4 regions of the Companilactobacillus bobalius genome follow, and region 4 is predicted to be linked to each of the others. Evidence: predicted binding sites of a transcription regulator. Region 4 holds the regulator's gene; each other region holds the start of a gene.
What was found. The regulator NrdR, encoded in region 4, represses ribonucleotide reductase genes. The targets are predictions, from matches to a motif close to ACACNATATATNGTGT.
Positions count from the first base shown of each region.

Region 1: the regulator NrdR is predicted to act here: its motif matches at 2,975-2,990, upstream of nrdD (anaerobic ribonucleoside-triphosphate reductase).
Region 2: the regulator NrdR is predicted to act here: its motif matches at 5,348-5,363, upstream of pnuC (nicotinamide riboside transporter PnuC).
Region 3: the regulator NrdR is predicted to act here: its motif matches at 4,400-4,415, upstream of nrdH (glutaredoxin-like protein NrdH).

Region 1 is NZ_MYFM01000004.1:117,956-126,362, reverse strand. It holds gene LKACC16343_RS07255 (PTS sugar transporter subunit IIABC family protein) at 1-611, shown strand, start outside; gene LKACC16343_RS07250 (ArgE/DapE family deacylase) at 657-1,811, opposite strand; gene LKACC16343_RS07245 (pentapeptide repeat-containing protein) at 2,133-2,768, shown strand; gene nrdD (anaerobic ribonucleoside-triphosphate reductase) at 3,061-5,271, shown strand; gene nrdG (anaerobic ribonucleoside-triphosphate reductase activating protein) at 5,201-5,782, shown strand; gene LKACC16343_RS07230 (cupredoxin domain-containing protein) at 5,990-6,361, shown strand; gene LKACC16343_RS07225 (cupredoxin domain-containing protein) at 6,377-6,649, shown strand; gene LKACC16343_RS07220 (copper-translocating P-type ATPase) at 6,649-8,407, shown strand, end outside.
Region 2 is NZ_MYFM01000001.1:14,077-22,483, forward strand. It holds gene LKACC16343_RS14215 (hypothetical protein) at 1-58, opposite strand, end outside; gene LKACC16343_RS00090 (ATP-binding cassette domain-containing protein) at 261-1,856, shown strand; gene LKACC16343_RS00100 (hypothetical protein) at 2,413-2,703, opposite strand; gene LKACC16343_RS00105 (universal stress protein) at 2,849-3,274, shown strand; gene LKACC16343_RS00110 (phosphatidylglycerophosphatase A family protein) at 3,408-3,926, opposite strand; gene LKACC16343_RS00115 (HD domain-containing protein) at 3,943-4,596, opposite strand; gene LKACC16343_RS00120 (peroxiredoxin) at 4,722-5,285, shown strand; gene pnuC (nicotinamide riboside transporter PnuC) at 5,627-6,370, shown strand; gene LKACC16343_RS00130 (alpha/beta hydrolase) at 6,448-7,356, shown strand; gene LKACC16343_RS00135 (NUDIX domain-containing protein) at 7,453-7,950, shown strand; gene LKACC16343_RS00140 (ABC transporter ATP-binding protein) at 8,089-8,407, shown strand, end outside.
Region 3 is NZ_MYFM01000005.1:248,106-256,512, reverse strand. It holds gene LKACC16343_RS09335 (MarR family winged helix-turn-helix transcriptional regulator) at 43-495, shown strand; gene nrdF (class 1b ribonucleoside-diphosphate reductase subunit beta) at 535-1,560, opposite strand; gene nrdE (class 1b ribonucleoside-diphosphate reductase subunit alpha) at 1,576-3,753, opposite strand; gene nrdI (class Ib ribonucleoside-diphosphate reductase assembly flavoprotein NrdI) at 3,734-4,108, opposite strand; gene nrdH (glutaredoxin-like protein NrdH) at 4,111-4,341, opposite strand; gene LKACC16343_RS09310 (LVIS_2131 family protein) at 4,612-5,238, shown strand; gene LKACC16343_RS09305 (hypothetical protein) at 5,356-5,565, opposite strand; gene LKACC16343_RS09300 (guanylate kinase) at 5,650-6,207, shown strand; gene LKACC16343_RS09295 (C40 family peptidase) at 6,424-7,143, shown strand; gene LKACC16343_RS09290 (MurR/RpiR family transcriptional regulator) at 7,332-8,159, shown strand; gene LKACC16343_RS09285 (ribose-5-phosphate isomerase A) at 8,258-8,407, shown strand, end outside.
Region 4 is NZ_MYFM01000008.1:74,164-82,570, reverse strand. It holds gene ald (alanine dehydrogenase) at 1-234, opposite strand, end outside; gene thrS (threonine--tRNA ligase) at 569-2,539, opposite strand; gene dnaI (primosomal protein DnaI) at 2,837-3,745, opposite strand; gene LKACC16343_RS12130 (DnaD domain protein) at 3,748-5,115, opposite strand; gene nrdR (transcriptional regulator NrdR) at 5,133-5,606, opposite strand; gene coaE (dephospho-CoA kinase) at 5,628-6,221, opposite strand; gene mutM (DNA-formamidopyrimidine glycosylase) at 6,218-7,045, opposite strand; gene polA (DNA polymerase I) at 7,060-8,407, opposite strand, start outside.

The DNA of each region.
Region 1 (8,407 bases), on a different contig from region 4:
AATGGGGGTTCTACCTTGCCGGTGAAGTCATGACATTTGTTTTAACTATTGTTTTAACATTTGTTCTTTCTAGAACTAAATTGAATGCGGATAGAAATATTGGTAACAATGAAGTGGCACATGATTTAACAGCTTTTGCTACTGGTAAAACTGAAGCCATTGAAAATGTTCCTGATGAAATGTTCTCTAAGAAACAATTGGGTGATGGTATCGCCATTAATCCTACAAGTGATAAATTAGTTGCTCCAGCTAATGGTCAAGTTACAGTTGTTATGCAAGGAAGTAACCATGCCGTTGGTTTAACTTTAAATGATGGAACTGAAGTTTTACTTCATATCGGAGTTGATACTGTTGATATGAAGGGTGATGGCTTCAAACCATTAGTTGAAGTTAACGATCATGTTAAAGCAGGACAGACTTTGATCAAATTTGATAGTAAAAAGATCAAGGCTGCCGGGCACAGCAATATTGTAATTATGGCGATTACTAAACAAGGTGACGATATTAAATCAATTACTTATATGAGACCAAATCAAGAAGTAGTAGCTGGTAAGAGTGTTGTGGGTGACATTGATTATCTAGCTGATGTAGCGAAAACTGTTACTGCTTAAAAAAAATAAGTCCAAACTCGAGTGTGAGTTTGGACTTATTTTTATCTATTTTGCATTATCAAGAAAATCAATGAAGAGTTTCTCATAAATATCAATAAAATTGAGATACATCTGTTTATCGACATGCTCGTTGATTTGATGAGGCGTATCGTTACCTGGTCCAGCAATCAAAAATGGTAAATCATTAGGTTTCTTTTGAACTAGATTGGAAGCATCGGTGACAGCTGAAATTGGTGTAACATGAACTTCTTCATCGGTGTATTGTTCCATTAGTTTTTTCATAGGAGCAACAAGTGCATTTTTAGGGTCCATCAAAACAGGTGATTCGTTCATGTAGGCGTCAAAACTAATTTGAGCACCTTGATCGTTATATTTCTTGATCAAATCATTTAAAACTTCGATAACTTTTTGATTATCATATTCGGGAATTGTTCGAGCATTAATTTCAGCCTCAGCATGATCAGGGATGGAATTAACTTGTGTACCACCATTGATCAAAGTTGTATTGAAAATTAATGGACCAATTGAATCATGTTTGATATTTTCATCACGGAATGTATTATTGGCATCAATTAAAAGATTCATCAAAGGATCAATTGCATTGAAGCCCTTTTCGGGCATGGAGCTGTGACTAGCTTTACCTTTGGAAATGAATTTGATATCCATTGAACCTTTTTCGGCGTAACCAATATTATAACCAGAAGGTTCACCAATAACTAGACCGTCGACATCATCCATTGAACCATCTTCCAAGAAGTAGCTTGATCCTTCCTCGCCAACTTCTTCACCCATAGTAGCCATCAAACGAATAGTACCTTGCTTAGGGAGACCTTGATGATGTAATTCAATCATGGTAATAACTAGAGCTGCCAAACCAGACTTCATATCGGTAGCACCACGACCATAAAGTTGACCATCTTTTTCGGTTAATTGATAAGGATTACTGTCCCAGTCGTCAAGATTACCAGCGGCAACAACATCCATATGTCCTGAGATGCCTAAAACAGGCTTACCATGACCGATTTCAGCAACTAAGTTAGCACGGTTGCCACGAATAATTTTGATTTCTGATTCGATATCGTATTTAGCCAATAAGTCCTTAAGATAAGAAGCAACTTTTAATTCATTGTCGTTATCCGATTTAATTGCGACCAAATCTTTTAAAACATCTAAACTTTGTTCCTCAGTAAAGAATTTCATGCCATTTCCCTCCAAATTATAATTTGCTCAATAATATCGATATATTTTTCAATATCTTAATCATTTATTGTAACTATAAATTCATAGTAACAGATAATTGTGTCAAAAGTTTGAAGGAAGCCTTTGATAGTGGGATTCTAAAACTAAATAATTAATTTTAAATTAGATTATTTAATTTATATTGTTGAGGAGACGGATTCTAAGTTTAAATTACGAGAAATTAATGATATTGGGTCCGAAAAGATTCGAATAGGACGCTTTTCTCTCTAATTTTTTCAGAAGAGATATCTGGTAAGATGCTAGTTGAAAGAGGTGTAGTCGATGATTCAGCCCAAGATTGTAGAAGATTATTTAGAAAAAGGATCTTTCTTCGATATTTATGAAGAGGAAGATTTTTATTTGACCAATCGATTGTTAAAAGGTGAGTTCTTAGAAGATCAAGAAATCAGACATCCAATGATTGAAAAAACTGTTTTTGACCATATGACTTTTAGCAATTGCCAGTTTGAAAAAATTGAATTAACCGATGTGATTTTTAAGGGATGTGACTTATCCAATTGCACACTAGATGAGGCTAGTTTGTATCGAGTCGAGTTTAGTAATTGTAAGTTAATTGGAACTAATCTCAATCTGTCGTATTTGAACAATGTCGAATTCAATAATTGTTTAATGGATATGTCAGTTCTTAATCGAATGAATCTGAAAAGTACCAGCTTCATTGATACTAGTTTAAAAGATGTTAGTTTCAATGAGAATAAATTGAAGAAGATTGTTTTTGATAATTGTGAGCTGAATAAAATGAATCTTTTAGGGACCGAACTTAAAGGAATTGATTTTAGCAGTTGTCGTTTTGAATCAATCGATATTGATGAATTTTCGGCCAAAGGACTCAAGGTTAATAGTGATCAAGCTAGTTTCTTTGCCCGCTACTTTTTAGGATTAGTGATCAAATATTGAAAAAAATTTATTAACCACTATGAGGCTAATAAAAGTAACCACTACAACGCTATATATCTAATATAGGAATATTTTATTGAACAAATACAAACGTTTGAGCTAACAATCATTTTGATTAACGTAACGACGATTTGTGAATGGATTAAAATGACGATTTTTTTAAAATAGAAATAAGACTACCAGATGTTGTAATGATATGCTATATATCACAACATCTAGTATTTGGTAGTCTTATTTTTTTTATTATAATTTTGTAGAATGATATCAGTATTTAATAACTAGGGGGAAGAATATGACTACCGAATTAAAAAAATTAGTTTCCATACCTGTAGAAAAAAGAAGTGGAGCAGTAACTAGTTTTTATCCCTATAAAATAGAATTTGTGTTGGATCAACTCCGACTAAATTCTCAACAAAAAGAGATAGTAGTTTCTGAATTAGTCTCTCACTTTGCTGGTTCAGAACGTCTGACGACTACTAAAATCCATGGGCTTATTTTTGATGTTTTGAATGATAATGAGATGGAAGAGCAAGCCGAAGAGTACGAACGTTATTTTCAAGCAGATCAAGATAAGTTTTCACGTGCAACTAATGTTCAATTAAATATTGAACGTTTATTTAACCGTAATGAGGATGTTGTGCATGAAAATGCTAATAAGGATAGTAATATTTTCAATACACAACGTGATTTGGAGGCCGGTGTTGCCAGTCGTGCTATGGGATTAAAAATGTTACCAGAATTGGTCGCTAAAGCACATTTACGTGGCGATATTCATTGGCATGATTTGGATTACTCACCGGTCACTCCTGAGACTAACTGCTGTTTGATAGATTTTGATGAAATGTTGAGTAATGGTTTTAAAATTGGAAATGCTTGGGTATCATCACCACGTTCTATTCAGACGGCGACGGCCCAGATGTCTCAAATTATTGCGAATGTAGCCTCACTACAATATGGGGGATGTTCGGCTAATCGAATTGACCAATTGTTGGCGCCATATGCGGAAATAAATTATCAAAAACATCTTAAAGATGCGCGTAAATGGATTGCTGAAGATAAGCAAGTTGAATTTGCCCAAGAAAAGACACGTAAGGATATCTATGATGCCATGCAAGCCTTGGAATACGAAATCAATACTCTTTACTCATCTCAAGGACAAACTCCTTTTACAACGATTAATTTCGGTTTAGGAACGAGTTGGATCGAACGTGCTATTCAAAAATCAATTTTGGAGATTAGAATTAAAGGTTTGGGTAAGGAACACCGAACAGCCATTTTTCCTAAGTTAACTTTTACGATTAAACGTGGTTTGAATTTGAATCCTGGTGATCCTAATTACGATATCAAGACCTTAGCATTAGAATGCTCAACTAAGCGTATGTATCCGGACTTGTTGATGTATGACAAGATCAAAGAGATCACTGGCAGTTTTAAAACTCCAATGGGTTGCCGTTCGTTTCTACAAGGCTGGAAGGATGAAAATGGCAAAGAGGTTAATTCAGGTAGAATGAATCTCGGCGTTGTAACGGTTAATTTACCTAGAATTGCTTTGGAATCTCATGGCGATTCTGATTTGTTCTGGGAAATCTTTGAAGAGAAGATGCAGATTTGTCATACTGCTTTGGCCTATAGAATTGAACGTACTAAACAGGCTAAACCAGAGAATGCACCGTTATTGTATATGTACGGAGCTTTCGGTAAACGATTAAAGAAGACTGACAGTATTGATGAACTGTTTAAGAACGAACGTGCAACGGTATCTTTAGGCTATATCGGTTTGTATGAAGTATGTACGGCCTTTTTCGGTGATAAATGGGAAAGCAATCCAGCAGCACATGACTTTGCGGAAAAAATTGTTAAAGCGTTACACGATAAATGCGCTCAGTGGGCTAAAGAGAGTGGCTACCATTACAGCCTTTACTCCACGCCGGCAGAATCTTTGACTGATACATTTTGCCGTGATGATTTGGAGAAATTTGGTTCCATTCCTAATATTACAGAGAAAGAATACTATACTAACAGTTTTCACTATGACGTGCGTAAGCATCCTAATCCATTTGAGAAATTAACTTTTGAAGAAGTCTTTCCTAAATATGCTTCAGGTGGATTCATTCATTACTGTGAATATCCTAACTTGCGCCAAAATCCTAAAGCACTCGAAGCAGTCTGGGATTGGGCTTATGATCATGTTGGTTATTTGGGAACCAATACTTCAATTGATCAGTGTTTTAAATGTGGATTTAAAGGCGAATTCAATGCGACCGCCCGTGGCTTTGTTTGTCCAGAGTGTGGTAATCACGATCCTCAATTTTGTGATGTTGTTAAGAGAACTTGCGGTTATCTAGGAAATCCTCAACAACGTCCAATGATTCACGGACGTCACATTGAAATAGCTTCACGTAGAAAGAATATGACTTCGGAGATGATAAAACATGCAGCAAAATATGAGAGAGCCAAACAATCCGACTCCCAAAGAATGGTTAAGCAAGGACCACAGTCTTAAGAGAATTGCTGACTACAAACCATTTAATTTTGTTGACGGTGAAGGTGTTAGATGTAGTTTATACGTATCAGGATGCATGTTCAGATGCCCTGGTTGTTATAATGTAGCCGCACAAGATTTCCGATATGGAAAACCGTACACAAAAGAATTGGAAGATAAGATCATCGCTGATCTTGGACAAAGTTATGTACAAGGACTGACCCTATTAGGTGGAGAACCATTCTTGAATACAGAAGTTTGCCTGTCATTGTGCAAACGAATCCGAAAAGAGTACGGACATACCAAAGATATTTGGTCCTGGACCGGCTATTCTTGGGATGAAATGATGAAAGAATCAGATGATAAGTTGGAACTATTGTCGTTACTTGATATTTTAGTTGATGGTAGATTCTTGTTAAGGAAGAAAGATTTAACCTTACAATTCCGAGGATCATCTAATCAGAGAATTATAGATGTACCCAAATCATTAGCCAGTGGAGAAGTAGTCATTTGGGATAAGTTAGTGAAATAAAGAACGGAGCAAGAGTTGTCCTTGTGAGGTTCGTTTTCACTATAAGATATAAAACCACGATTATTTAACAATAAGGAAACACAGCAATCTAACAAGGTTGTTGTGTTTTTTAAATCTTCTAGTTGACAAATGTAAACTTAGAGAATAACATAGTATTTGTAGTTTACAAGTGTAAACATAAATTGAGGAATTTGAGGAGAGATATTTATGACAAAGGTGATCGTATTAATCGTTGGTTTAGCAATTATAGGGTTTATTCTTTGGTGGTTCTTCGGCAATCATCAGGTAGCTCAAACAACGGCCAATGTAAAAGATAACAATCAAAGTGTCGATGTTGAGGTTAATGGTGGATATTCACCTGAAGTTATTACTTTGAAAAAAGGTGTTCCCGCCACAATCAATTTTACGAGAAAAGATGCTTCTAGTTGTTTAGATCGCGTCGTCTTCTCAGATTTTGGTATTAATCAAGAATTACCACAAAATAAACAACGAACAGTTGAAATTGATACTAGCAAGTCAGGTGAATTTAATTGGGCTTGTGGTATGGACATGTTTCACGGCAAAGTAATCATTAAATAAAGAGGAGAAATTATTATGGTTGAGAAGGTACAGAAGGTTAACGTTACAGTTGCAGGTGGATATGATCCCGCAGTTGTTAAATTGGAAAAAGGTATTCCCGCAGAACTTACTTTTACCAGAACTAATGCACAGGGATGTTTGGATGTTGTTCATTCTAAGACAATGAATTTTGAAAAACAGCTACCACTAAATGTTGCTCAAACTGTTTCAGTTTCAACTGATAAAATAGGAGAGTTCGAATTCAGTTGCGGTATGGATATGTTCTCTGGAAAGGTAGTGATTCAATAATGACAATTACAAAACGTTTTTGGATTGCTTTAATCTTTTCATTACCAATGTTAGTAGGAATGATTCTGATGCCCTTTGGTATTATGATTCCCGGTGGCGAATGGACTCAATTTATTTTAACAACTATCGTTATGGCCGTGGCCGCACGTCCATTTCTACAGAGTGCTTGGGCTTCATTTAAAAAACATCATTCCAACATGGATACTTTAGTAGCTATTGGTACTGCCACAGCCTATATCTACAGTATTTATGCTATGATTACTCATCAAAGTGTTTTCTTTGAAAGTGCCGCTTTCGTTGTTACTTTCGTTTTACTAGGACAAGTTTTTGAAGAAAGAATGCGTAATAACGCTTCAAATGCGATTGAAAAATTGGTTGATTTGCAAGCTAAAGAAGCCGAAGTTATGCGTGATGGCAAATTGGTCAAAATACCACTAGCCGAAGTCGTTCAAGGCGATTTAATTAAAGTTAAACCTGGTCAAAAAATTGCAGTCGATGGTGTCATTACTGAAGGTAGTTCAACAGTTGATGAATCAATGGTTACTGGTGAAAGTATGCCCGTAACTAAGAAGATTGGCGATAAAGTTATTGGTTCAACTATCAACAGCAATGGAACTTTTATGTTCAAAGCTGAAAAAGTTGGTAGTGACACAATGTTGTCACAAATTGTTGAACTAGTTAAGAAGGCTCAAAATAGTCATGCTCCTATTCAAAATTTAACTGATAAAGTTTCTGAGGTTTTTGTACCAGTTGTCTTGATCCTTTCAATTCTAACGTTCTTAGTTTGGTACGTTTTCTTGGGTGCTACAATTGCTCAAGCTCTGATTTTTGCAGTTTCCGTAGTCGTTATCGCTTGTCCATGTGCTTTGGGATTAGCAACACCAACTGCCCTAATGGTTGGAACTGGTCGTGGAGCTAAAATGGGTATTTTGATCAAGAATGGTGAAGTTCTTGAAGAAGTTAACGATGTTAAAACAGTTGTAATGGATAAGACTGGTACTATCACAAATGGTAAACCAGAAGTTACTGATATTGTTGGTGATTCACAACAAGTTTTGAAACTCGCCGCCGCTTTGGAAGAATCATCTGAACATCCTTTAGCTACAGCCATTCTGGATAAAGCTAAGGCGGATAATGTTCAAGCAGACAAGGCCGATTCTTTCCAAGCCATTGAAGGTAAGGGTGTTGAAGCTATCGTTAATGGTCAAAAAGCCTTTGTTGGAAATGACAAATTATTGAACGATGTTAAGATTTCCGCTGATTTAGAAAACAAAATGGTGCAATTACAAAACGAAGCCAAAACGGTAGTCTTTGTTGGTTTGAATCAAGAAGTTATCGGTATGATTGCTATTCAGGATGCTCCTAAGGCTACATCTAAAGAAGCTATCGCTACTTTGAAAGCTCGTGGATTAAGAACTGTTATGTTAACAGGTGATAATGAACGAGTTGCTCAAGCTATTGCTCAAGAAGTCGGAATTGACGAAGTTATCGCTGATGTTCTACCTGGTGATAAGGCTGATCATGTCGAAGAACTACAAAAGAACGGAAAAGTAGCGTTTGTTGGTGATGGTATTAATGATGCACCAGCTTTAACAATGGCTGACGTTGGTATCGCCATGGGTTCTGGAACTGATATAGCAATTGAATCCGGTGGAATTGTTCTAATGAAGAATGATTTGAGGGATGTTGCTAAAGCTCTTGAATTGAGTAAGAAGACCTTTAATCGTATCAAACTCAATTTGTTCTGGGCCTTTGTCT
Region 2 (8,407 bases), on a different contig from region 4:
GATTTGTGAACGTTGAGATTGATAGAGCTATTAAAATGAGTAATAATCGTTTTTTCATATAATCTCCCGAAATATTTTGCTAAATTATAACCGATTCGTATACATCATGCTATTCAAAGATAATAATACTTGAATATTAAATTGATTTTAATTATTTTTAACTTAAAAGGATGCAATTTATAAATTGAATCATAATTTAATGTTAGTTTCGTTAGTGATACAATTATTAGAAATATTTTTATTTGAAGGGGAAAAATCTAATGAAAAAGTATGTTAATCGTTCATATTTTTGTTTAGCCATTATATTTAGTTTGTTAGCGGGGTTAGAAATACCATTCAATACAATCACTTATTCTTATATTTTCTACTTGATTAGCAAAAAATCGGTGAGTCTGATCATACCATCAGTGGCCTTGATTATTTTTGGTTATGCTGTTTTTGCAATCTTGGGATATACCAAGAGCGTAGTTGTGAATAAAAATATTTATTTGATAAATCGTAAACTGAAGAAAAATTTCCTGACAAGTAAGATGGCTAATGTCACAGAGGAACAGGAAGATTTTGAATCGGGGAACTTATCTTTCTTTTTAAATGATTTAAAGCTGTTAGAAGATAATTATTGGCGACAGATTTTTGCCTTACTGGGTTCAATTGCGATGACCATAGGAACCCTGGTATATGCACTCTACAGTAATGTTTATATCACCATTATCTTTTTATTATTTATGATCATACCGACCTTGGCTCCAAAATTGTTTACTAAGTCGATTCAAACAAGAACTGATACTTGGTCCCAAAATAATCAGATTTTGTCGGCGACAGTTAAAGATTTGCTACATGGAGCTTTACTATTACGCCGTTATAATGCAACTAGTGGTTTTTCAAAACGAATGAATCGTTCTATTTCTGAAATGGAATCTTCTAATGCCAGTTTGAAAAATCAGATTGCTTTATCTAATAATGTTATTGGGATGCTTTTCTCCACCTTTTCATATTTGCCTATTGGCTTGGGAATTTACTTTACTATTACTGGGAAAATAACCTTAGCTCAATTCGTGGCAATTCAATATTCATCATCGTGGATTCTAAATGGATTTAACCAGATTATCACTAGTTGGAATACTATCAGTAGTACAAAGAATATCCGTACAAAAATTGAACAGTTGAAGTTGGCTAAAGTTATTACACCAACTGATAAAACAATCGCAATGAATGAATTGTCAGTAAACGACGTCAGCTTTAATTATGATCAAAAACAAATTTTTCATGATGTATCATTTTCAGTAACCCATGATGAAAAAATTTTGATAGGTGGTAAATCAGGTATTGGTAAGTCAACTTTAATTCGAATGATTCTTCAAGAACTGCAACCAACCACTGGAAAATTTTTATTCAATAATCATTCTTACTCGCAAATCGATTCTTACAATAATTTCGGAATTGTAGGGCAGACGCCAATTATATTTGAAGATAGTCTCAAGGATAATATTACTTTGGGAGATAGTACTGCGGATGATCAAAAGGTTATTGCTGCTTTAAAGCAATCGGGATTGGAAGAATTTGCCAATGAAAAGTCGTTACAAATGAAGATTAATGAAAATGGACATAATTTTTCGGGAGGGCAACTAAAGAGAATCGAAATTGCTCGCGCACTGTACTTTAATCGTCAATTATTGTTGATTGATGAAGGAACGGCATCACTAGATCCTGAAACAGCAACTTCAATTCATGAGTCAATTCTGAATAATAAATCTTTAACCGTAATTGAGGTAGATCATCATATTCCGGCTGAAGTTAAAAAGCTCTATGATAAAGTTTATGAATTAAGTAGCACTGGTTTGGTACTACAAAATTAAAAGAACAGCCTCTATTAAGTATTCAAGATATGTCATCCTTTACTTGAATCTCTTAATAGAGGCTGTTTTTGCCTTACTAGAAAAAATTATTTTACAAGATTATGTATTACTAAATTCTTGTTCTTCATCCGAATGAACATTATTATGCTTATGTTTAATTTTCATCTGATTGGATGCGGACACTTGATGCACAGCAAAGCTACTATCATTCGTATGCTGGTTAACGATAAAAAAATCACAGATAATCATTGCTGAAGTGAAAAAGATGTTTAACCTAATTATCTTTTTTAGATGTTTTTTCAATTATTACTCCTAATCTTTTTTTATAGTGTATCCAAAAAAAGAAAGACAAGCTATTTTAGAGCTCAAAAAAAGGCACCGCCGAGGAGCAGTGCCGTTAAGTTAGAAGAATTATTCTATAGAAGGATTGTACTATTGAGAATATAATATTATTGCATATTTTGGGTTTCTTCCAACAAACTTATTATATTACAACTTATAGATAAAAGTACGTTTATATAAAAAATAAATAAAATAATAGATATTATACTTATAATCAGTAAAATTTTTGCGATGAATACTCTTCGCCAGCCTTATTTAGCATTTCTTGCCATGAGGAGAAGGTTGTTGTCATTTGAACTTGTTGTTCCCAAGATTCTTGGGATACTGTATATAGAGAAATACGGTTGGTTATGCCTAATTCCTTAAAGAAATCTTCAATACAAAAGAACTGTGTGTACTTTTCCATGAACTGATTAGAAAAGTAATGAGTGAATTGAATACTTTTCAAATCTTGTCGCAGTCTACATTCTTGTTTGATAATCTCCAGTCGTTGGTTAGTTTTCATAACAATAATCCCCTAAATTTACCATTATTTGTTTTGATTATAACAAATATCCAATATGTAAATAGGTCAAAAATGTCAATTATTCCTGAACTTGGTAAAATCTAGCTAAAGATATCAAGATATCTTGCTAGGAGGTGCTAAAATCATGTTTAATCGAATTCTTGTAGCTATTGATGGAAGTAAAAATTCGTACGATGCCTTGAGTGCTGCAATTGCCTTAACTAAACAATTTAATTCGAAATTATTTTTAGTTTCGGTCGTTAACACAGCTAATTTGCCAGTGAATGTAGGTGTTTCATACGCTCCTGGATTAACTCATGATCTAGAAGAAGGCGCTAAGTTCGATCTACAAAAGGCTGAAGATCTTGTGAAGAAAGCAGGTTTAGTCTGTCAGGTAGAACTTTTAAATGGCGAACCTCGTTCGGAACTAGCTCATTTTCCTAAGGATAAAACAATTGACTTAATCGTTATGGGTAAAACTGGCTTGAATGCATTGGAGCGTGCTTTTGTCGGATCAGTAACACGTTATGTTTCAGAACATTCTAAAACCAATGTCTTAATGGTTGATTAGGGTATTAAGACTGTACTTATTTTAGGTAATTAAAACAGCACTCATTCGGGAAATATTTGTTGCATTGAGATTCAAAATCATGCGCGTTATATTCCTAAATAAGTGCTGTATTTTTGTATTAAATGAGAATCGTTTACTGATTTAACATCTCTTGAACAGCCGATTCATTGTGTGCTAACCAGCCACAGGCACCAGCAGCGATAGCACCGACTAAATCATCCAAAAAGACATTAATTTTTCCAGTAGATTTGTCGTTCAACTTAGCTAAAATTCCGTGTTTTAATTTATCAACGTAACCATAATTAGTAACGGAAACAGAGCCATACAAACTAGCCAAAGTGATAGCCATATTTTCATCGATACCGTAAGTTGATTCGTCGGTACGCATGATACGTTGCATAGGTCCGGATAGAAGACCCTTTTCAGCTAGTACATCTAATTCGATTCCAGTCATGATAGCGTTTTGTGCTTCACGTTTATGTAGAACTTTTTTAATAGCATGAATAGCTATTTCAGTGTTTAAACCAGGAATATAATCCTTTTCCAAGAAAATAACGATTTCCGCAATATCATCCAATTGGACACCACGGTCGCTTAAGTTTCTGATGATATGATCAAAATATTCTTTGTCTTGTTCTTCAAATGATACCAAAATTAGAATCTCCTTATTATTTATTTGCGTCCCACTCGGCTTTGAATTCGTCTAGAAAATCGAGCATATATTGATGACGTCCCTGGGCAATTTTTTTAGCAGTAGGTGTGTTCATCATAGCAGTTAATTTCAACAGTTTCTCATAAAAGTGATTGATAATAGTTTCATCGTTTAAATTACGATATTCGGCTTTTGTCATTTTTTCACGTGGTTTGATAGCCGGATCATAGATGGTTTCGGAATTATTTCCTCCATAATAGACAGCTCTCACGATACCAATGGCACCGATAGCATCTAGTCGGTCCGAATCCTGCACAATTTGCCCTGCTAATGAGAGCTTAGGCGGATTGTCCAGTGACTTGCTGAATGACAGGTTGTGGGTAATATAGAGAATTTCGTTAATTTGTTCATCGGTCATTTCCAAACTCTTTAAGAAATTATGGATCTCTTTCTCCAATTTGTCTGGATCAGAGACCAGTTTATCGTCAGCTACGTCATGCAGGTAGGCCGCAGCCAATGTAATCAAATGATCAGCCGGTTCTTCCTTTAGAATTCGTTTAGCAGTCTTGATAACTCTTTGAATATGATCAAAATTATGCCCAGTCGTGTCCTGTTTCATCTTATTAAATGAATACTCACGAATGGCGTTTAGTTTTTCTTCGTCTGTCATTAAATCAATCCTTCTTCAAATGAATAACTATATTGTCACACAAAAGGGTTTGTATTTAAAATAATAGTCAATATTTGTTATTATATACATGTTTAAACATGTTCTTTGGCTAGGAGGATTTTATCGTGAATTATATTAATAAGGAATTACCTGAATTCAATGTTAATGCATATCAGGCTGGTGAATTAAAAACTGTTACTAAAAACGATTTGTTAGGAAAATGGTCAATCATCTTTTTCTATCCTGCCGATTTTTCGTTTGTTTGTCCCACAGAGTTAAGTGAGTTACAGGATTTATATGAAGAGTTTAAAGCTGCAGGAGCAGAAATCTATTCAGTTTCTGTTGATAGTCAGTACTCGCATATGTCTTGGGCTGAAACGACAAAGACTATTGGTAAGATTCGATATCCAATGTTGTCAGATCAAAAGCACGAATTAACAGATTTCTTCAATATGATCGATGAGACCAGTGGTCAAGATTATCGTGGTGTCTTTATCGCTGATCCAAAAGGAATTATCAAGTCGTACACTGTTAACGCTATGGGTGTAGGTAGAAATCCTAAAGAAATTTTACGAACTCTACAGGCGGCACAATTTGTTGAAGAACATGGTGATGATGTTTGTCCGGCAAATTGGCATCCTGGGGAAGGTACAATTAAACCAAGTGGAGATTTAGTTGGTAAAATTTAAATTTGTTATTTTAGGAAGACATTCAATATTTTGGATGTCTTTTTTATTTTATTACTCCGTTATAACTATATATAGTGATATGAAATTAGAAAAATCTATATCTTGTATCAAATGATAAATTCCTAATTTAGCAAGTGAGTTAAGCGCTTTACACCGATATGTCGTCAATATGCTCAAGAAACCATTTGCCAAATTTAGTCCAATTGGTGGTATGATTTTAGCTGTCGGTTAAATTGATATTTTTTAGAAATACGGTTTAAGGGATAAATAAAAATTGATCATTTCAAAATATAAATGCCACAATCATATATTTTGGCAATGGTCCAAGAGGAGAAGGATAAATGAGTATATTTAATCCAAAATGGTATGTTGAACAAATGAAACACTGGAGTTTCAAGAGTTACATGCTATTAATGTTTGGCTTGGGGGCCATCACTGCATCAACACTTTCACATTCTATTAATGCAATTGCTGTTTGGACATGGTTTGCGGCCGTTTTAGGTTTCACATGTACAGTTGCCATTACTAATGCAAAACCTTTAAATGGTGTTTTAGGATTAGTTTCAGCACTTATTTATATCTTTGTAGCTATTAATGCTAAGAACTTCTCTGATGTTGTTCTTCAATTAAGTTACATTATTTTGCTAGATATTCCTGTTCTAGTTAGTCCACAATGGGCTAAAGATGCTGAAAAGCATATCCATGGTCTAACCGCTATCAAGTGGCTTTGGACAGCACTATTCTTCTTTGCTTCATGGGGATTACTTTATTTGATGGATACACATCTATTCATTAGTCCACGTCCTGTAATTGATTCTGTAGCTGCTGCCATTGGATTCACAGGTGCACTTCTATGTACATTACGATTCCGTGAACAATATTACTTCTGGACAGTTCAAGGTATTATGTCAATCGTACTTTGGGGTGTTACTGCTACACAAGGTGACGCTAGTCCCGTTCTATTCTTGACATACATCATGTACTTCATGAATGATATGATTGCTTTCTTTGACTCACATATTCATTGGTTCCATAAAGATGCTACTGAAAACAGAGCTAAGAGTGAAGAAGTAGCTAACAATTAATCTGTTTTTTGTTGCATTCAAATTACCAATTAGATTATTATTGTTGAACATAGTAATCTAGAAGGGTAAATGAAACTGTGAAAAAATTTGTTAAAATTACTTTATCAGTCGTTATAGGCGTTACATTACTTACTGATGTAGCGGCTGGTGGATATATGTTTAATTATGCATTCAGTAAGAGTGGTTATAGTAGTCAGATAAAAGGTCACTTGAGTAAGAATAGCCAATGGTTTTTGAGACAGAAACCACAGATTTGGGAACAGACAACCAAGGACCATCTAAAATTGAAGGCTCGTTATTTACCAGCTGAGAAGGAAACCGCCAAAACAGTGGTTGTTGTCCATGGATTTGGTAGTGCTAGTAAATATATGGGATCGTATGTCAGAATGTTTCACAACGCTGGATATAACGTTTTGGCACCGGATAATCGTTCCTTTGGTATGAGTCAGGGTAACTATGCAGGATATGGTTGGAAGGATCGAACCGATGTGATGAATTGGATCAAACGACTTAATCAGAAGTTTGGCTCTGATTCACAGATTGGATTGTACGGTATCAGTATGGGTGCTGCTACAGTCATGTATACTTTGGGAGAACATCCCAAGAATGTTCGATTTGCCATAGCTGATTGCGGTTATTCTACTATTTCTGGTGAATTATCTTATCAATTAAAAGATATGTTTCATTTACCAAGCTTCCCAATTGTGCCCACAGCTAGTCTCTTTGCAGATTTCTTAGCAGGGTATAACTTCTATCAAGCTAGTACCAAAAATAGCTTGAAGAAGAATAAGGTGCCGTTATTCGTTATTCATGGTTCAAAGGATGACTTTGTACCGACGAAAAATGCTTATTTAAATTATGATTACACTAAGGGTCCCAAAAAACTTTGGATTGTTAAAGGTGCGAGTCATGCTAATTCATTAAGCAAGGCTGGACAACTTTACATCGATAAAACAACGGACTTTGCTAATAAATATTTCAACTAAAAATAGTCAGTAACTCGAAATGGGTTACTGGCTATTTGTGTTTTTATTCACATTTTTGGTATATGATGACATTATTAAATGAGGGTAGGTGATTGAATGCAAGAACAAGGTGATTTACGTTATTTTTTGAATCAAAAACAAAAATTTGATGTTCGAGCGGTATTAATCTTATTACATAAAGGTAAAGTCTTTGTTAGACGAGAAAATACGAAGCAGGACTTGTATATCCTACCTGGTGGAGCCGTTAAATTCAATGAAGAAAGTCAATCTGCTGCCGAGCGTGAAGCGTATGAAGAGCTGGGGTTAACTGATTTGAAACTGGAATTTGCAGGAATCTTGGAAAACTTCTGGAAATTGAAGAAAATCGATTATCAACAATTGAATTTGATCTATCGTCAAGAAGTCAACGATGAAATATATCATCAGTTACAACATTTGAATTACCGGAATTTTGATTTGCCACCTAATTCTGATTTGCAATGGGCAAGAGTTGACCAAATAGAAGATACTTTGCATCCAAAAGGGATTGTCAAAACTTGTTATCCTAAGGTTGAAATACAGCATTTGATCAATCATCAGAAATTTGGTTTCTAAAAAATGATTCGTTATTGATCTTGTTATCGGTAACGATTTTTTTTTGCAAAATTGAATTGACTATGAAAGGTTAGATGACTAATATTGAAAGTACGCTACTACAGTAAACGCTTACTATATTTAAAAGGGGGGATTTAGATGTCGATGATTGAAGTATCTAATTTAACAAAGGATTTTCGAAAAACTATTAAGTCACCAGGACTAGTAGGAGCCTTTAAATCATTGATTAAGCCAAAATACGAAACTTTTGAAGCCGTCAAAGATTTGAGCTTCGAGGTACCTAAGGGAGAAATTTTGGGCTTTATTGGTGCTAACGGTGCAGGTAAATCAACAACCATTAAGATGTTAACAGGAATCTTAACGCCGACTAGTGGATATTGCCGGATCAACGACAAAATCCCTCAAGAAGATCGTCAAAATTACGTTAAGGATATCGGAGTTGTCTTTGGTCAAAGAA
Region 3 (8,407 bases), on a different contig from region 4:
ATAAAATGTAGGCATAAAATGAAATAAGGAGGGATGATTTATATGGCAGAAAAGATCGCTATTGATGCTACCAAGCCAATCCCCTTGGACGACCACTTATGTTTCTCTCTCTATGCAACTTCACGTGCGATTCAAAAGTTATATCACGATGGACTTAGCAAAAATAAATTAACGTATCCACAATATTTGGTACTAGTCGCACTCTATGAATATGATCACGTTACGGTTAAAGGACTAGGAGAATTACTCTCACTTGATTCAGGGACTTTAACACCACTGTTAAAGCGTATGGAAAAGGAGGGTTTAGTAACTCGTCAACGTAGCAAAGATGATGAAAGAGTTGTTAATGTAGAATTGACTGACTTAGGAATTTCTAAGCGTAAGGATATCAATGAATTACCAGAGATATTGGTGGCAAAGAGTAATTTTACCGCTGATGAATGGAATACTTTAGAAGATTTATCTAAAAAATTATTTATGAATATAACAAAATAAGGATTCACCAATTAAGGTGAATCCTTATTTTATAGCTCATTACTTTAACTTTTTAACTTTATCGAATAATGAATTTTCATCTGGTGTTTTATTGTCGCCAGTACGTCCGATATCGTAATCGGAATCTTTCATGGCTTCAACTTTACCCATAAGATAACCATTACCAACTTGTGAGAAGAAGTCGTGGTTACTTGTTCCGGTAGAAATACCGTTCATAACGATAGGGTTAACATCTTCAGCATTGCCATCAGGGAATAATGGCTCTTGTCCCAAGTTCATCAAAGCTTTGTTAGCGTTATAACGAAGGAAAACAAGAACTTCATCAACCCAACCAACTTCTTTGTACAATTCCTTAGTATATTTCTCTTCATTATCGTAGAGAGTATAGAGTAGATCATACATCCAATCTTTTAATTCGGATTGTTTGTCTTCACTCAATTCGTTGAAACCTAATTGGAATTTATAACCAATATAAGTTCCGTGAACTGATTCATCACGAATGATCAACTTAATGATTTCAGCGACATTAGCTAGTTTGTTATTACCTAGATAATAAAGTGGTGTGTAGAATCCAGAATAGAAAAGGAAGCTTTCTAGGAAAACACTAGCGACTTTCTTTTGTAGTGGTTCACCGTTTTGATAGATGTCATTAATGAACTTAGCCTTCTTTTGAAGGTATTCATTGTGATCCGTCCAATCAAAAATCTCTTCGATTTCTTCAGCACTATTTAAAGTACTGAAGATAGATGAGTAACTCTTGGCATGAACTGATTCCATGAATTCAATGTTGTTGAAGACGGCCGTTTCAGCTTGAGTACGGGTATCCTTTAGCATTGCTTGGATTCCATCTTGTGATTGAAGAGTATCCAATAGTGTCAGACCACCAAAAACGTGTCCAACAACGGTTTGTTCAGCAGGGCTGAGAGTACGCCAGTCATCTAAATCGTTGGAAAGTGGAATACGTGTATCCAACCAAAATTGTGAAGTTAACTTTTCCCAAGTTTCCTTATCAATTTGGTCTTCTAGTTTATTCCAATTCATTGATTTGTAATATGTATCAACCATTATAAAAATTTCCTCCTAGATAGAGCAGCTTTCGCACTCGTTACTGCCGATTTCATCATTATTTTCGGTAAAAGTTCTGACGTAGTAAAGTGACTTGATACCTTTGTAGTAAGCATAATTACGTAAAATACTTAAATCACGTGTTGTTTGCTTAGTATCGTCTGCGTCTTTCCAATCATAAAGACCAGCAGGAATTTCTGAACGCATGAAGAGTGTCAAACTCATTCCTTGATCAATATGTTCTTGGGCCGAAGCATAAGTATCAATAACTTTACGCATGTCAGTGTCATATGCTGACTTGTAGTATTTGATAGTATCGTTACTCAAAAGTGGTGCTGGGAAGTATAACTTACCGTTTTTCTTCTCTTGTCTTTCTTCAACTAGTCTAGTAATAGGTTGCAAACTAGCACTTGTGTTGTTGATGTAAGAGATAGAACCAGTTGGAGCAACAGCCATACGATAGGCGTTATAAATTCCATCACGCATAACGTTATCTTTTAGTTTTGACCAATCTTCTGGTTGAGGAATGAAGATATCATTGAAAAGCTCTTTGACAGCGTCAAGTTTAGGGGCAAAGCTCTTGTCTAGATACTTGTCGAAATAAGATCCGTCCGCATATTTTGATTTTTCAAAATTAGCAAAGGTTTCATGGCGTTCTTTAGCAATATTGTTACTCTCAACTAATGTCCAGTAATTAATTAGCATGAAATAGACATTGATGAACTCAATTGCTTCAGGAGAGCCATATTCGAGGTGTTGGCTAGCTAGGAAGGTATGAAGTCCCATTGCACCCAAACCGATAGAATGGTTCATCTTGTTACCATTTGCTACTGGTGGCACAGCAGTAATGTTAGAAGCGTCGCTGACAAAAGTTAGGGCTCTGGTCATTGAACGAATTGATTGTCCGAAGTCAGGACTTTGCATCATGTTCAAAATATTAGTAGAACCAAGGTTACAACTAACGTCAGTTCCCAATTTAACGTAATCTTGAGCATCATTTAGTTCAGAAGGTATCTGGACTTGTTGAATTTCAGTACAGAGATTACTCATGATGATCTTACCGTCGATAGGGTTGTCACGGTTAACGGTATCAATATTCAAGACGTAAGGATAACCTGATTCTTGTTGTAGTTTACTGATTTCGTCTTCTAGTTCACGGGCTTCAATCTTATATTTTTTGATACGGTCATCTTTGACCATATTGTCATATTCTTTAGTAATATCAACGTATGAGAAGGGAACGCCGTAAACTTTTTCAACCGAGTAAGGGCTGAAGAGGTACATATCTTCATTATTACGAACTAATTCGTAATACTTATCAGGTACGATGACACCTAGTGAAAGAGTCTTAACACGGACTTTTTCGTCGGCGTTTTCTTTTTTAGCAGATAGGAAGTCAATGATATCAGGATGGAAGACGTTCAAATAAACGGCACCAGCACCTTGTCTTTGACCTAATTGGTTACTGTAACTGAAACTATCTTCCAATAACTTCATAACTGGTAGGACACCAGAAGAAGAGTTATCAACGCCTTTAATTGGTGAACCTGATTCACGTAGATTAGATAACGTTATACCGACACCACCACCGATTCGTGATAGCTGAAGGGCACTGTTGATTGTTCTACCAATGCTATTCATGTCATCAGTTACTTGTAATAAGAAACAAGAAACGTATTCTCCACGGCGCTTACGACCAGCATTTAAGAATGAAGGTGTTGCCGGTTGGTAACGTTGGGCAATCATCTCGGTAGCTAGACTTTTAGCTAGAGTTTGGTCTCCACGGGCATACAAAAGGGCATTGAAAAGAATTCGCATTTCGTAATTTTCAAGATAAAGATCACCATCATTAGTCTTTAAGGCATATTGGTTATAAAACTTATATGCAGCCATAAAAGATTGGAATTGGAAATGTTGATCTAATAAATAATTATAAAGATTGGTCACAAATTCATGTGGGTACTCATCGATAACTTCTTTTTCGATAAAATTATTATCGATTAGGTAGTCAATATGGTCTTTGAAGGAAGCAAACTTCTTAGTATTTGGCTCAACATTTTCAGTAAAGAAAGCTTTAACGGCTTCCTTATCTTTGTTAAGTGGAATCTTATCATCTACGGGGATGTTGATTTCATTATTCAATTTGAAATAATGAAGTTTGGTTGCATCTAGGTTATTTAATCCCAATTTCATTCACTACTTTCTTAAAGTTTTCGACGTCTTTTTGTGTACCATTGAATTCAAATTCAAAGACAACAGGAACGTCTAATCCATGAGCGATGTCTTTTGCGGTGTGATTATATAAAGTATTGAAATTACGATTACCGCCGCCGGCAACACCAATACAGTTTTGAGCATTATCTTTATATTGTAAAAAGTCAATTACAGGATCCATCATGTCGTCATCGTAAGCAGGTACGATAAGAATAAATGGCCGACCCATTTGGTAAAAGGGGTCGGCGTCGGTTATTTCATATCCATCTATTCCTAGTTTATTAACGAACCGTCTAGTCTGTCCGGTGATAGAATAATAAGCTATTTTTTTCATGGTTAACCTACGAGGTCTTTAAGACTGTCTGGGCGGAAACCGACGATAGGATCGCTGACAGAATTCATAACAACAGGAACACTCTTAAAACCTTGTTGTTTTAAAAGATCTAGGTATTCTGGGTCTTGATTGATGTTTCTTTCTTCGAAGGAAACGTTGTGCTCCTTCAAGTATCTCTTAGTCATTTTGCATTGCATACAGTTGTTCTTGCTATATACGATTACGTTATTCATAGTGATTAACTCCTTTCAACTTGCTATTCCCAATTAGTATAATCATTTAAAATCTTAAACACAATATATAGTGTTCGATATAACGGCTAATACACGATATAGCGTGGTTATACTGTCATTATAAAAATTCGACAAACGTATGTGCCCACACAATTTCGACCGTTTTGTATCTCAATTTCAAATATTTTTTCGATTCGTGGTAAAATTAGCGTAATGACTATTATAAAGTTATGGAGTGTTTAAGACAATTAATTTAGTTGGGAGAAAACTATGAGTTCTTGGAATTTTGTGGGAATTATTGCATGGATTATTGTAATTGCACTATTAATCTTTGTTGTATTTAATATTAGAAATCGACATTTAAAAATTCTTGTTCAACAAAAGAAGAAAATTACTGGAGTAACAATTTTAACAGATCTATTGGAAATTGTTGTCGTCATATTAGCTGTTAGTGGGATGTTATACACTAGTTTATTTACCAAGGTTGATTTGAACGATAAGGATAATATTGCGGTTAGTTATAAATATAATCCGATGATCGTCCAAACAACGAACGATGGACAAGGTTATTACGTTAAAATTAATAAGCAGGAATCTAGTTCATCAACGGATGTTTATCAATATTGGTTGAATAACTCTAAATATACGGTCTCAAGTCAAAACGCTACTATTTCGGATGCGACATTACCGTTTACTGTTTCCGGATTACGTTTGAATTGGCCAGTTAAAAAGATTAAGAAATTGGATTCTAAGTATCAGGATGCTTATGTCATAACAATGCAAGCTAAGTACAAGAATAACTTCAGAAATGGATTAGGATTAAAAGCTAACCATTTTGCAATGGAGTATCGTGTCTTGAGAGTACCGGCTAGTTCATTTATTAATGTTGAAAAATAAAGAAAACAGTTTGGAATATAATATGATTTTTTTCGTTTAAAACAAATAGGAGCAGGTAATCAAGTACGATTACCTACTCCTATTTTCCTTAATGCTTGGAAATACATATATTTATAATTACTTAGCTTTTTTGATTTTCTTGATGCTTACAACAATCTTGTTGTTTAGTTCAGTTTTATTAGCATTATCTTTAGGATCATTTTTTACAATTTCCATTAAAGCAGAGTGTTCGTAGATTTTTTCAACTTTGCCTTGGAATGGGTAATCCATATCTTCATCAACGGAGCAGTCGTAAACAGTTCCAACCTTTAAATCTTCTATTTTCATATGTAAAATCTCCTCGGATTAATTACTTAACAGACTAGTATATTAATATAGTAGAAGAAATATTTCAAACATAGGGGTTCTATAATGGATAAAAAAATTATTGTAATTACCGGTGCAAGTGGTACCGGCAAGACTACCATTAGCAAATATTTGAAAAATACTTATCGTATACCAAGTGTCATCACTCACACTACTAGATTACCACGTGATGGTGAAAAAAACGGCATAGATTATTATTTTGAAACAGAAGATTCATTCTTTAAAAATCATTATTTGGAAAAAGTCGAATACAGTGGTCATTGGTATGGATCATCGGAAGAAAGTCTCAATAAAACTTGGAAAAAGTACAATACTGCTAGTATTGTTGTGGATACACAGGGAGCTATTTCTTATAAGGAAAGATATGGTGAGAATGCCATTGTGATATTTTTAGAAGTGGATTATGACACCGTTGCTCAACGGTTAAAACTACGTGGAGATGATCACAAGCGTCTGATTTCACGTATAAATAGTGATGAATTCCTCAGAGATTTAAGAATTCCTAAAGAATTAGAGGGAAAATCCTATAAAATTATTAATAATGACATCGAAATCACTAAAAAAAGGGTCGATCAGATAATAAAAAGTGAAAAAGTAAATTAATTTGTTTTTTCACAATGGGGCAATAAATATTGATATATCAATGTTTATCGCCCTATTTTTATGGAATTTTTCAAAGTGTAACATTCTTATACAATTGTTGTAACAGTTCTGCAATATTCGGAGAGTAATATAGTGGTCGTTGAGTGATAAGAAATTAATAAATAATAAAAATTTAAACAATTAAAAAAATATACCAATTCATGGGGGATTTCAATTTTGAATAATAACGTTAAAAAAAGTCTAATTTCATTTACAGCTGCTGCAGCAATGGCAGTTACAGGTTTAGGTCTATCAAACGCTTCTTCAGCTAAGGCTGCAACAACTGTCCAAAATGCTCCTTCAGTTGTACGTACAAAGAACAATTCAGCACTATTCAGCACACCATCTTCAGATTCAAAGATTTCTAACCGTATTCTTGGATCAAACACAAGCTGGCGTGTAGCTAAGGCTGTTGTAGATGACAATGGTACAACATGGTATCTTGTAGGTAACAACGAATGGTTAAGTGGTGCTGATGTAACAACTGCTAGTCAAGCAACTACAGAAGCTGCTGCAACAACTGCTACTACTACACAAGCAACTGCTGCTAACGTTATTAGTACAGCTAAGAAGTATTTAGGAACACCTTACGTATGGGGTGGTAAGACACCAAGTGGTTTTGACTGCTCAGGTTTCACATCATATGTTTACAACCAAGCAACAGGTAAGAACATTGGTTCATACACAGTAGCTCAAGAAAGTGCCGGTACACAAGAAGCTGTTTCTCAAGCATCAGCCGGAGACCTTCTATTCTGGGGTGGCAAAGGTTCAAGTTATCACGTAGCTATCTACTTAGGTAACAACCAATACATCGCCGCACCTCAACCTGGTGAATCTGTAAAGATCTCATCAATCTCAAGTTACTTCATGCCTTCATTCGCTGTTAAGGTTCTATAATACATAGCATATTCAAGATTAAAATCGTTCATGAGGAAATCATCCGTAGGGATGGTTTTTTTTTATACCATCGTAATTCAAAAAAGATTTCAGGTCCTATAATATTTATAAGCATCATGATGGTCTGTGTATTGACAGAATCTTTTTGTTTTAAATTTGATAAAATACAATTAGAGGTATTAATAATTATGAAGAATATAATTGATGTCATATATAATAAGCTGCCACATATGTCAGTCACAGATAAAAAAATTGCACAAGTTATTTTAAAGAAGCCCCAAGATGTGGTTGACTATACAATTTCTCAGTTAGCTATTGAGGCTGAGGTAAGCGAAGCCTCTGTTTCAAGATTCTGTAAAAACTTAGGTATTGACGGATTTCATCAATTAAAAACTCGTTTGGCCCAGGTTTCTGATGATAGTAACGTATCATTTACTGTTGATGACGATATTCAGGCATCACTTAAAAATATTGCTGAAAAGAAGGATTCGGAAATCAGTAATACTTTGAAGAACTTGTCAACTGATAAAATGGCTGCTGCCTTATCAATAATTAAAAATGCTCGTTTAATTCAGGTAGTAGCCGAAGGAAACACTTATCCAGTAGCGATAGATACAGTTTACAAATTTAATCAAATTGGATTGCTGGCAATGAGTGATGCAGCCTTTGAAACTTCAATTGCGCAAACACTAAATATGTCGCTCGAAGATATTTTGCTGGTTATATCAAATTCAGGTGAATCTAAGTCATTAATAAAGCAGATAGACGTGGCTCAAAAACGGGGTATCAAAGTTCTTGCCATAACTAACCGTTCCGATTCTCCTATTGCCCAAAGAGCAGATTTACATCTAAAAACATATGTACGTGAACAAATATTTCAGTCTGAGTATTATTTCTCAAGAATAGCAGCGTCAACTATGATCGAGGCTATTTTTTTATTATTGATTGGTCAGGATAAGGGAACATTAGATAAAATTGCTCGACATGAGGAATTAATATCAGATCGTAAAATTTAATATCTTGCTTGACAGGGTATTTTTTTTATTTTATTATGAAAATTAATTTCAAGAATACTAACATCATGAAAATATATTTCTGATAAGGAGCCCAAAAAATGGAGAAATTAATTGAAAAGGCGTCAAGAATGATTGAACCAAATATGATCGTCAGTTTTGGTGGGGGTAGAACGGTAAGTCGATTGATAAAATCGATTGATACTTCCAAAATTTCGGTGGCTAGTCCTTCAGAACAGACACGTAATCTT
Region 4 (8,407 bases):
TTCAGGATCAGGTTCTTTAACCTTGATGATCAATTCAGCTTTCCAGCCATCTTCATGACTAACTAATTTACCACCAGCATCGACATACTCTTCGTTTGTAAAGCCTGCCCCAATACCTGCATCTTTTTCAACAAGTACTTCATTACCAGCTTCAACCATCTTACGAACATTTTCTGGAGTTGCCGCTACACGACCTTCTCCTTCTTTTTGTTCCTTAATTACAGCGATTTGCATATTCACACTCTCCTTTTGTGAAAACGATAACTATTTCCTTACAAGCGCATGATAACGCTTACATTCTGGGGTATCAACCTGTTTTTTTACTTCACAAACTCAAAGATTGTGATAACCACTGCTAAGATTGAGAAAATTTTATCAAAAAAAAATTTAATTTCACAAATTATCATATTTTTTAAAATTTTTGATTCATATATTGTTTATATAGTGAATACAATTGTTCATTTTAAATGAACACTCAACACGATTTTGTCCAAAAAAAATACACTCAATCATTTTCATGATTGAATGTATTTAATTTTTAAAATGTTATTTTGCTAAAGGATATTAATTAATTCTTGTCAGCAGATTTATCAGTAACATCTTTACGACTAAAGTTAGCAATATCAGCAACAACTGAACTTACGAACATCTTAGCATTTTCTGAAGCTGAATCATCTTCACCATATTTTCTTACAGAAACAGTGGCGTTCTTAGCTTCTTCATCACCAATAACTACTGTATATGGTATCTTCATTGTTTGAGAATCACGAATCTTGTAACCCATCTTTTCGTCACGGTCATCGATTTCAGCACGGATATTCTTAGCACGTAATTCTGAAAGAACTTCGTTAGCATATTCTGTATGAAGTTTTTGGTTAACAGGGATAATACGTACTTGTGTAGGAGCCAACCATGTTGGGAAAGCACCCTTGTAAATTTCAATTAGATAAGCAATGAATCTTTCCATAGTTGAAACAATACCACGGTGAATCATAACTGGTCTGTGATCTTCACCATCTGAACCAACATATGTTAGTTGGAACTTCTCTGGTTGCATGAAGTCTAATTGAATTGTTGACAATGTTTCTTCATTACCAAGAGCTGTCTTTGTTTGTACATCAAGCTTTGGACCATAGAATGCAGCTTCACCTTCAGCTTCATAGTACTTCAAGCCAAGATCATCCATAGCAGCCTTAAGCATTGATTGTGATCTGTTCCACATTTCATCATCATCGAAGTACTTCTCTGTATTAGCAGGGTCACGATAACTTAGACGGAATGTGTAATCATTGATATCAAAGTCTTTGTAAACTTCAACCATCAATTGTAGTGTACGTTTGAATTCTTCTTGGATTTGGTCAAGAGCAACGAATGTGTGACCATCATTTAGAGTCATTTCACGAACACGTTGTAAGCCTGACAAAGCACCAGATTTTTCATATCTGTGCATCATACCAAGTTCAGCAATACGAAGTGGTAGATCCCTGTATGAACGGTTGTGATGCTTGTAAATTTGAATATGTGAAGGACAGTTCATTGGACGTAGTTCAAGCATTTCGCCATCACCCATATCCATTGGTGGGAACATGTCTTCACGGTAATGTGCCCAGTGACCTGAAGTCTTATAAGCATTTAAGTTCATAAGAATAGGTGTGTAAACGTGTTGGTAACCCCAAGCAACTTCCTTATCAACAATATATCTTTCGATGACACGACGGATTGTAGCACCATTTGGCATCCAGTATGGAAGACCAGCACCAACTTCTGGGTCAACGAAGAACAAGTCTAAATCACGGCCAATTGTTCTGTGATCACGTTCTTTGATTTCGGCACGACGTTTAAGGTCAGCTTCTAGTCCATCTTCCTTGTAGAAGGCTGTAGCATAAATTCTTTGAAGCATTGGGTTACTTGACTTACCTTGCCAATAAGCACCAGCAACTGAAAGTAATTCAAAGTGTTTCAAAGCCTTTAGATTTGTAAGTACAGCATCATAACCAAAGTCAACAAATCCATCTAATGTGTAAACAGGGATTTGAACAGATTCAATAGCACTGATCAATGAAGATTTGTATGGATCATCTTTGAACATTTCAACAAGCTTGTCTTTATCCATCATAGATCTTTCAATCTTGTCGTTGTTCTTGATAATCTTGTTCATCAAAGCTTTGATTTCTTTCAATTCATCAACACTGATTTGTCCTTCTTTGCTGTCAGTATCAACATAGAAACCATCATCGTTTGCTTGTTTTTCACCGAAGTGAAGATCCTTCTTGAAACTCTTAGCAGCAGCACTGAATACCAAAGCTGCAGTATTTCTCAAGACCTTTAGAGCATCTTCCTTATCTTCTCCAGAGATAATTTCGATTTTAGCATCTTGTTTGATAGGACGTTCAAGATCAACTAAAGTATCATTAAGCTTACCAGCAACAGCTTTCTTACCCAATGATGTGCTAATTGATTTAGCAACATCTAAAGTAGTTGTGCCTTCGTCAAACTCCTTAACTGAATCGTCTGGGAATGTTAACTTGATTTTTGACATATACTTTTCCTCCTAATATTTAGATAACAAAAAATGCGTCTCTGAAGTATAGACATATCCTAAGACATGTACATACTTCAGGGACGCATTTCTACGCGGTTCCACCCACTTTAAAACTGTATAACAAATAAACAGTTTTCACTCTATGGTTATAAAGTAACCGGCAATTATACAGTTTTATGTGAAAGTGGTAACTCCAGTAATGGGTAAGCTTCCAGTGACCGTACCCTCCCTGAATAGAACCGAAGTGTTATCTTTCATGGCTTTATTGAAACATTAATTTTTAGATAATGCAAGCTATTTTTTAAATCTTCTATTTTCGCCGGTCACAATTACTTCTCGAGATAAATATTTAACTCGTTCCATAATACGCTTAGCCTTAACAGGTTCTTCTTCTCCACGTTGGTTTACAGCTAGATGTTGTTCTAATTCTTTCATCGAAAAATTAGATGAAAAGAACGTTGGTAAATTCTCTTGCATTCGATATTGTAAAATAACACCTAATACTTCATCACGAATCCAACTAGACATCGTATCAGCTCCAATATCATCCAACATCAGAATATCGGCACCTTTAATTTTATTAACTTTTGCCAACACATTATTTTGACCAATAGAATCCTTCATTTCAACTGCAAAGGTTGGAAAATGCATTAAGGTCGTATGAACATCATGTTTAAAGAGTTCATTAGCAATGGCTCCTAAAAGATATGTTTTACCTACTCCAAAATCACCGGCCAAATATAGGCCAGGTGTAAAACTATCTTGATGTAAATAATTATCAATGAAATCCAAGGCTTTGGCTAGAGCATCTTGTCTACCTTCGCCATCGTAATCATCCAACTTGGCACGACGAATATCTGGAGCCATATCCATTAAAACAAACCCTGATTCGTACTGACTTCGCTTCTCTCGGTTTTGAGTACGCTCATTAGGATAATAGGCCACTTCAATATTATGATTGTTAACAATCAATTTAGGATAATATCCACGTGTCAATTCACTCGTATGTCGCTTGTTATTATAAAATTCATAAATGCTAGCTGCACTAGTAGAGATTGCATTAGGATTGATTCTATCGCTATTCTCCTTCAAAAATCTCTGCACATCGGGATCGTTCAAAGCACTATTAAGAAGACGGCGATAGTCCTCCGTCAAATTCTTTGAATTCAAATATTCTGCTAATCTACTACCTAAATTTTCCATACTTAATTATCCTTATTTCTTAATCTCTTCAAACGATTCTGAAGATCATCCTGTTCATTTTTTTGATTCTTTTGTGCAGGAACCTTAGCCTTCACTTTGCTCCAGTCAGTTGCTTGTTCAACTTTACGATTCTTATTGTTATAACGACGTTTAGGATTACGACTCTTAGTTTGAAAATCATTAATTCGTTTCAGAGCCTGTTCCGGCGTCTTGACATCATTTTGCTGCCAATCATTAGCCATAGTTTCCATTAATGGCAAAGTCAAAGTAGGTGAAGTTTGCAAAATATAGTACACCATAATATTTAATACAGCTGGAGACAAGTAGGTTTTTGTCGCCATATTTCTCAATGCATTGGTTTCCACTGTACCAGTAAAGCCACCACTTTTTTGCTTTTGAGCAGCCAAAAAATCAGCCGGACGCAGTGAACGAGCCTGTTTCAACAACAATTGATCAGCCCGATTTAATTGCCCATCAGTCTGCTCAGTTGGTTCAGATTCCGTGTTAGCTTGCTGCTTAACTGAGATATTAGCGTTCTTTTCAAAACGGTCTTGTACCGCCTTTTTCAGACGTGCAGGATCAATTTTATTATTGACAATATCACAAGTCTTACCAATCAAATCAATCAACGTAATCTCGTCTAAACCATAAAACGCATGAAGATTTAAAATCAATTCCTGATTCTCTAACAAATTATCAGGATGAATTCTAAATAATTGTTGGATACGATCCGAAATTAACTCCCAATCTAATTGGGGAATCTCTTCTTCATTCAACGACGGCTTTTTATTATCTGTATTATTTACTTTAAAACTATCTTGAGTATTCTTTACTTCTGTTGGCGTATTGATCAAATCACTATTGCTTAACTGGAAGACTTCCAAAAAATCTTTCGTTATCTCATGTGAATTTTGCAAGATCAAATCTGAATGCGCATATTTATCGGCCAATAAATGATATTTACTCTCACCAACTTGCTCATAAAGAAAAATACTCATCAAGTCATCTTTAAAAAACTCATCTGGTGATAAGGGTTCAAAAAGTTGATAGATATAATAAGGTCCTAAACTATCTTTCTTTTGATAGGTCCTAATTAAGCCTAGAGCCTCCGTCTTGATTCGTGCTTCATAAAATCGTTTCAAATCAATACCAAGTAAACTCATCAATTCAGCATGGCTTTTTCTTTGTGTGACGACCTCTTTATTAGGTAATTTTTCCCACAGCAGCAAGTACAAACTGAAAGCCTCAGTACCTAAAATGGGCAAGTATAAGTCAGTCAAAACATGACGATCATCATCATTCAAATGACCACTTGGCAAACACCAATAACCTACTAAAGGTGTAAATTTATCTGATTCAAAATTACTCACGGACACTAATACTCCCCTTACTTCTTATCAATTTTTTTACCGTTAGACATCATTTCTTGGACTTCTTCCATGAATCCATTCATATCTTTAAATTCACGATAAACACTGGCAAAACGAATATAAGTTACGTCATCTACTTTGGATAGAATTCTCATAACATGTTCACCAATTAATTGTGAGCGAACTTCACTTTCACCAGTTGATCTAATTTCGTTTTCTACTTTATCGACGATACTATTCATTTGATCCATTGTTACAGGACGTTTTTCAGCAGCACGAACTAATCCACGTAATAACTTTTCACGGCTGAATTCCTCTCTGTTGCCATTCTTTTTGATAACCAACAATGGCGATTTTTCCAATCTTTCAAACGTTGTGAATCGCGTTCCACAGTATTCACATTCACGTCTTCTTCTAATGGCGCGTCCTTCATCACTGGGACGACTGTCAATAACTTTTGATGAATCATGATGACAATGCGGACAAATCAAAATTCCAGCCTCTTTTCCAAATTAAAGTTGTGGTATTAACCGACTAAACTCATCCTGAAGATGTGCTAAATCTTCCGAATTATCAATCACAAAGTCAGCACGCTCTTTTTTCTCGTACATCGACATCTGTGAATTGATCTGTTCCAAAGCAACTTCTTTACTTAAAGCATTACGTCTCATCAATCGATGCAATTGGATTTGTGGTTCGACATAGACACTGATCACACCATCAAAGTAATTCTGATAATTGCCTTCAAACAGTAATGGTATTTCAAAAATAGAGATTGTTTTATCTGTTGATCTTTTAACTTCAGCAACCGTTTGTAAAATTTCTTTTTTTATCAAAGGTCTCGTTATTTTATCCAATTTATCTAATTCATCCCTATCGCCAAAAACAATAGAACTCAACTTTCGACGATTAAGATTACCATCCGGCAATAAAATTTGTTCACCGAATTGTTGGGTAATTTGCTTTAAGCCTACAGTTCCGACCTTAACCACATCTCGAGCAACATAATCGGCATCGTATACAATGAATTTATTATGTCTAAATAAATTTAAAACGGTTGATTTACCGGAGGCAATTCCTCCAGTCAAACCATAAATCTTACTCATTTTACTACCTGGCACTTTGGGCAAAAATGCGTACCGCGACCTCCGACCTTAATCTTTTTTATCTCGGTTCCGCATCTTGGACAAGGCGTTCCTTCTTTTCCATAAACTTTTAAATTATTTTGCATAGTACCCTTGTGACCTGTAGCATCCACATAGGTTCTAATTGATGAACCACCAGCAGCAATTCCTTTATCCATCTCTTGGTTAGAGGCTTCAATAATTTTTTGAATATCTTCATCACTAAGATGATTGGATGGTGTCTCAGGGTGTAATTTAACTTTCCAAAGAACCTCATCAACATAGATATTACCTAGACCACTCATAACACTTTGATCCAACAAAACGGTCTTAATGTCTTTGTGATGACGCATAATTCTTGGCTTTAAATTTTGAAAAGTGAATTCAGCCGACAGCGGCTCTGGTCCCAATTTTTTTAGTGATTTATTGTCTGATAAATCATCAGTATTCCACAACTGCATTCGACCAAATTTACGAACATCATTATAAATCATCTTTTGCCCATTATCCAAAGTAAAGATAGCATGTGAATGCTTATCAATTGCACTTGGATCAGCAGAAATCCGATACTTACCTTCCATTCTCAAATGACTAATAATTGTATAACCATTATTCAAATGAATCAATAGAAATTTTGCTCGACGACCGATATCACTGATAGTTGCCCCTGTAACAAATTCAACAAATTGATCCACATCACCAGTAATCAAATCAGGATAACGAATTTCAACATGAGTTATCTTTCTACCCTTTACTTGAGCAATCAAACTACGTCTAACTGTCTCTACTTCTGGCATTTCTGGCATTTTATCACCTACTATTATTTAGCTTCGTACCAAGTTTTTCCATGAGCTGTTTCAACTTTCAAAGGTACATCAAGTTTAACCGCTGAATCCATAACACTCGGAACTAGTTTTTCTAAGGTTGCAATTTCTGAAGCTGGGGCTTCAAAAATCATTTCATCATGTACTTGTAAAAGCAAATTAGCTTGTAAATTTTCTTTCTTTAACATCTTTTGCATATTTATCATGGCAACTTTGATAATATCAGCGGCACTACCTTGAATTGGTGTATTCATAGCTGTTCGTTGAGCAAAGTTTCTAACGTTGAAGTTCTTTGAATGAATATCTGGAAGATAACGACGACGATGCATAATTGTTTCAACATAGCCATTTTCACGGGCATATTTAACAATATCATCCATATATTTCTTAACCCCTGGATACTGTTCAAAGTAAGATTCAATGAATGCAGCAGCCTGTTTACGACTAATACCGATATTCTGTGATAAACCGTAATCACTAATTCCATAAACAATCCCAAAGTTGGTAGCTTTAGCTTGGCGACGCATATTTGGTGTCACTTCATCAGTACTATTCAAGCCAAAGATTCTCATTGCTGTATGAGCATGAATATCGTAATCTTCGTTAAAAGCTTCTTGCATATGTTCATCCCCAGAAATATGGGCTAACACACGTAATTCAACTTGTGAATAATCGGCTGAAAAGATTTCCCAATCTTTATGTTGTGGTACAAAGGCCTTCCGAATTTGTTTTCCCTCATCAATACGAATAGGAATATTTTGCAAATTAGGTTCAATTGATGATAGACGACCTGTTTGAGTCAACGTTTGTAGATAAATAGTATGAATCTTATTATCCGGCTGAACAAATTTCTGTAAACCAACAACATATGTCGACTGGATCTTAGAAATCTGACGATAATCCAATACTTTCTGTACTACTGGTGACTTATCCTTCAATTTTTCCAAAACATCAACTGAAGTGGAATAACCAGTCTTAGTCTTCTTAATTACTGGCAATTTCAAATCTTCAAATAGGACAACGCCTAATTGTTTTGGAGAATTGATATTAAACTCTTTACCAGCTTCTTCATAAATTGCCTTTTCAATTTCAGCTAAACGTGTAGCAAAACTATTTTCCATTTCCTTTAATTTGGAAACTTCAACTGTAATTCCCTTAATCTCCATTTCAGCCAAAACAATCGACAATGGTAATTCAATCTCATCATAGAGACTATCCTGATCATTGTCTTTTAATTCTTTCAACATTTGAGCTTTCAAATTATCGATAACTTGAGCCTTTTGGGCTAAGAAATTCAATAAGAGTTTTTCATCTTCAGAAACAGCTTTTTTAACGCCTTTACCG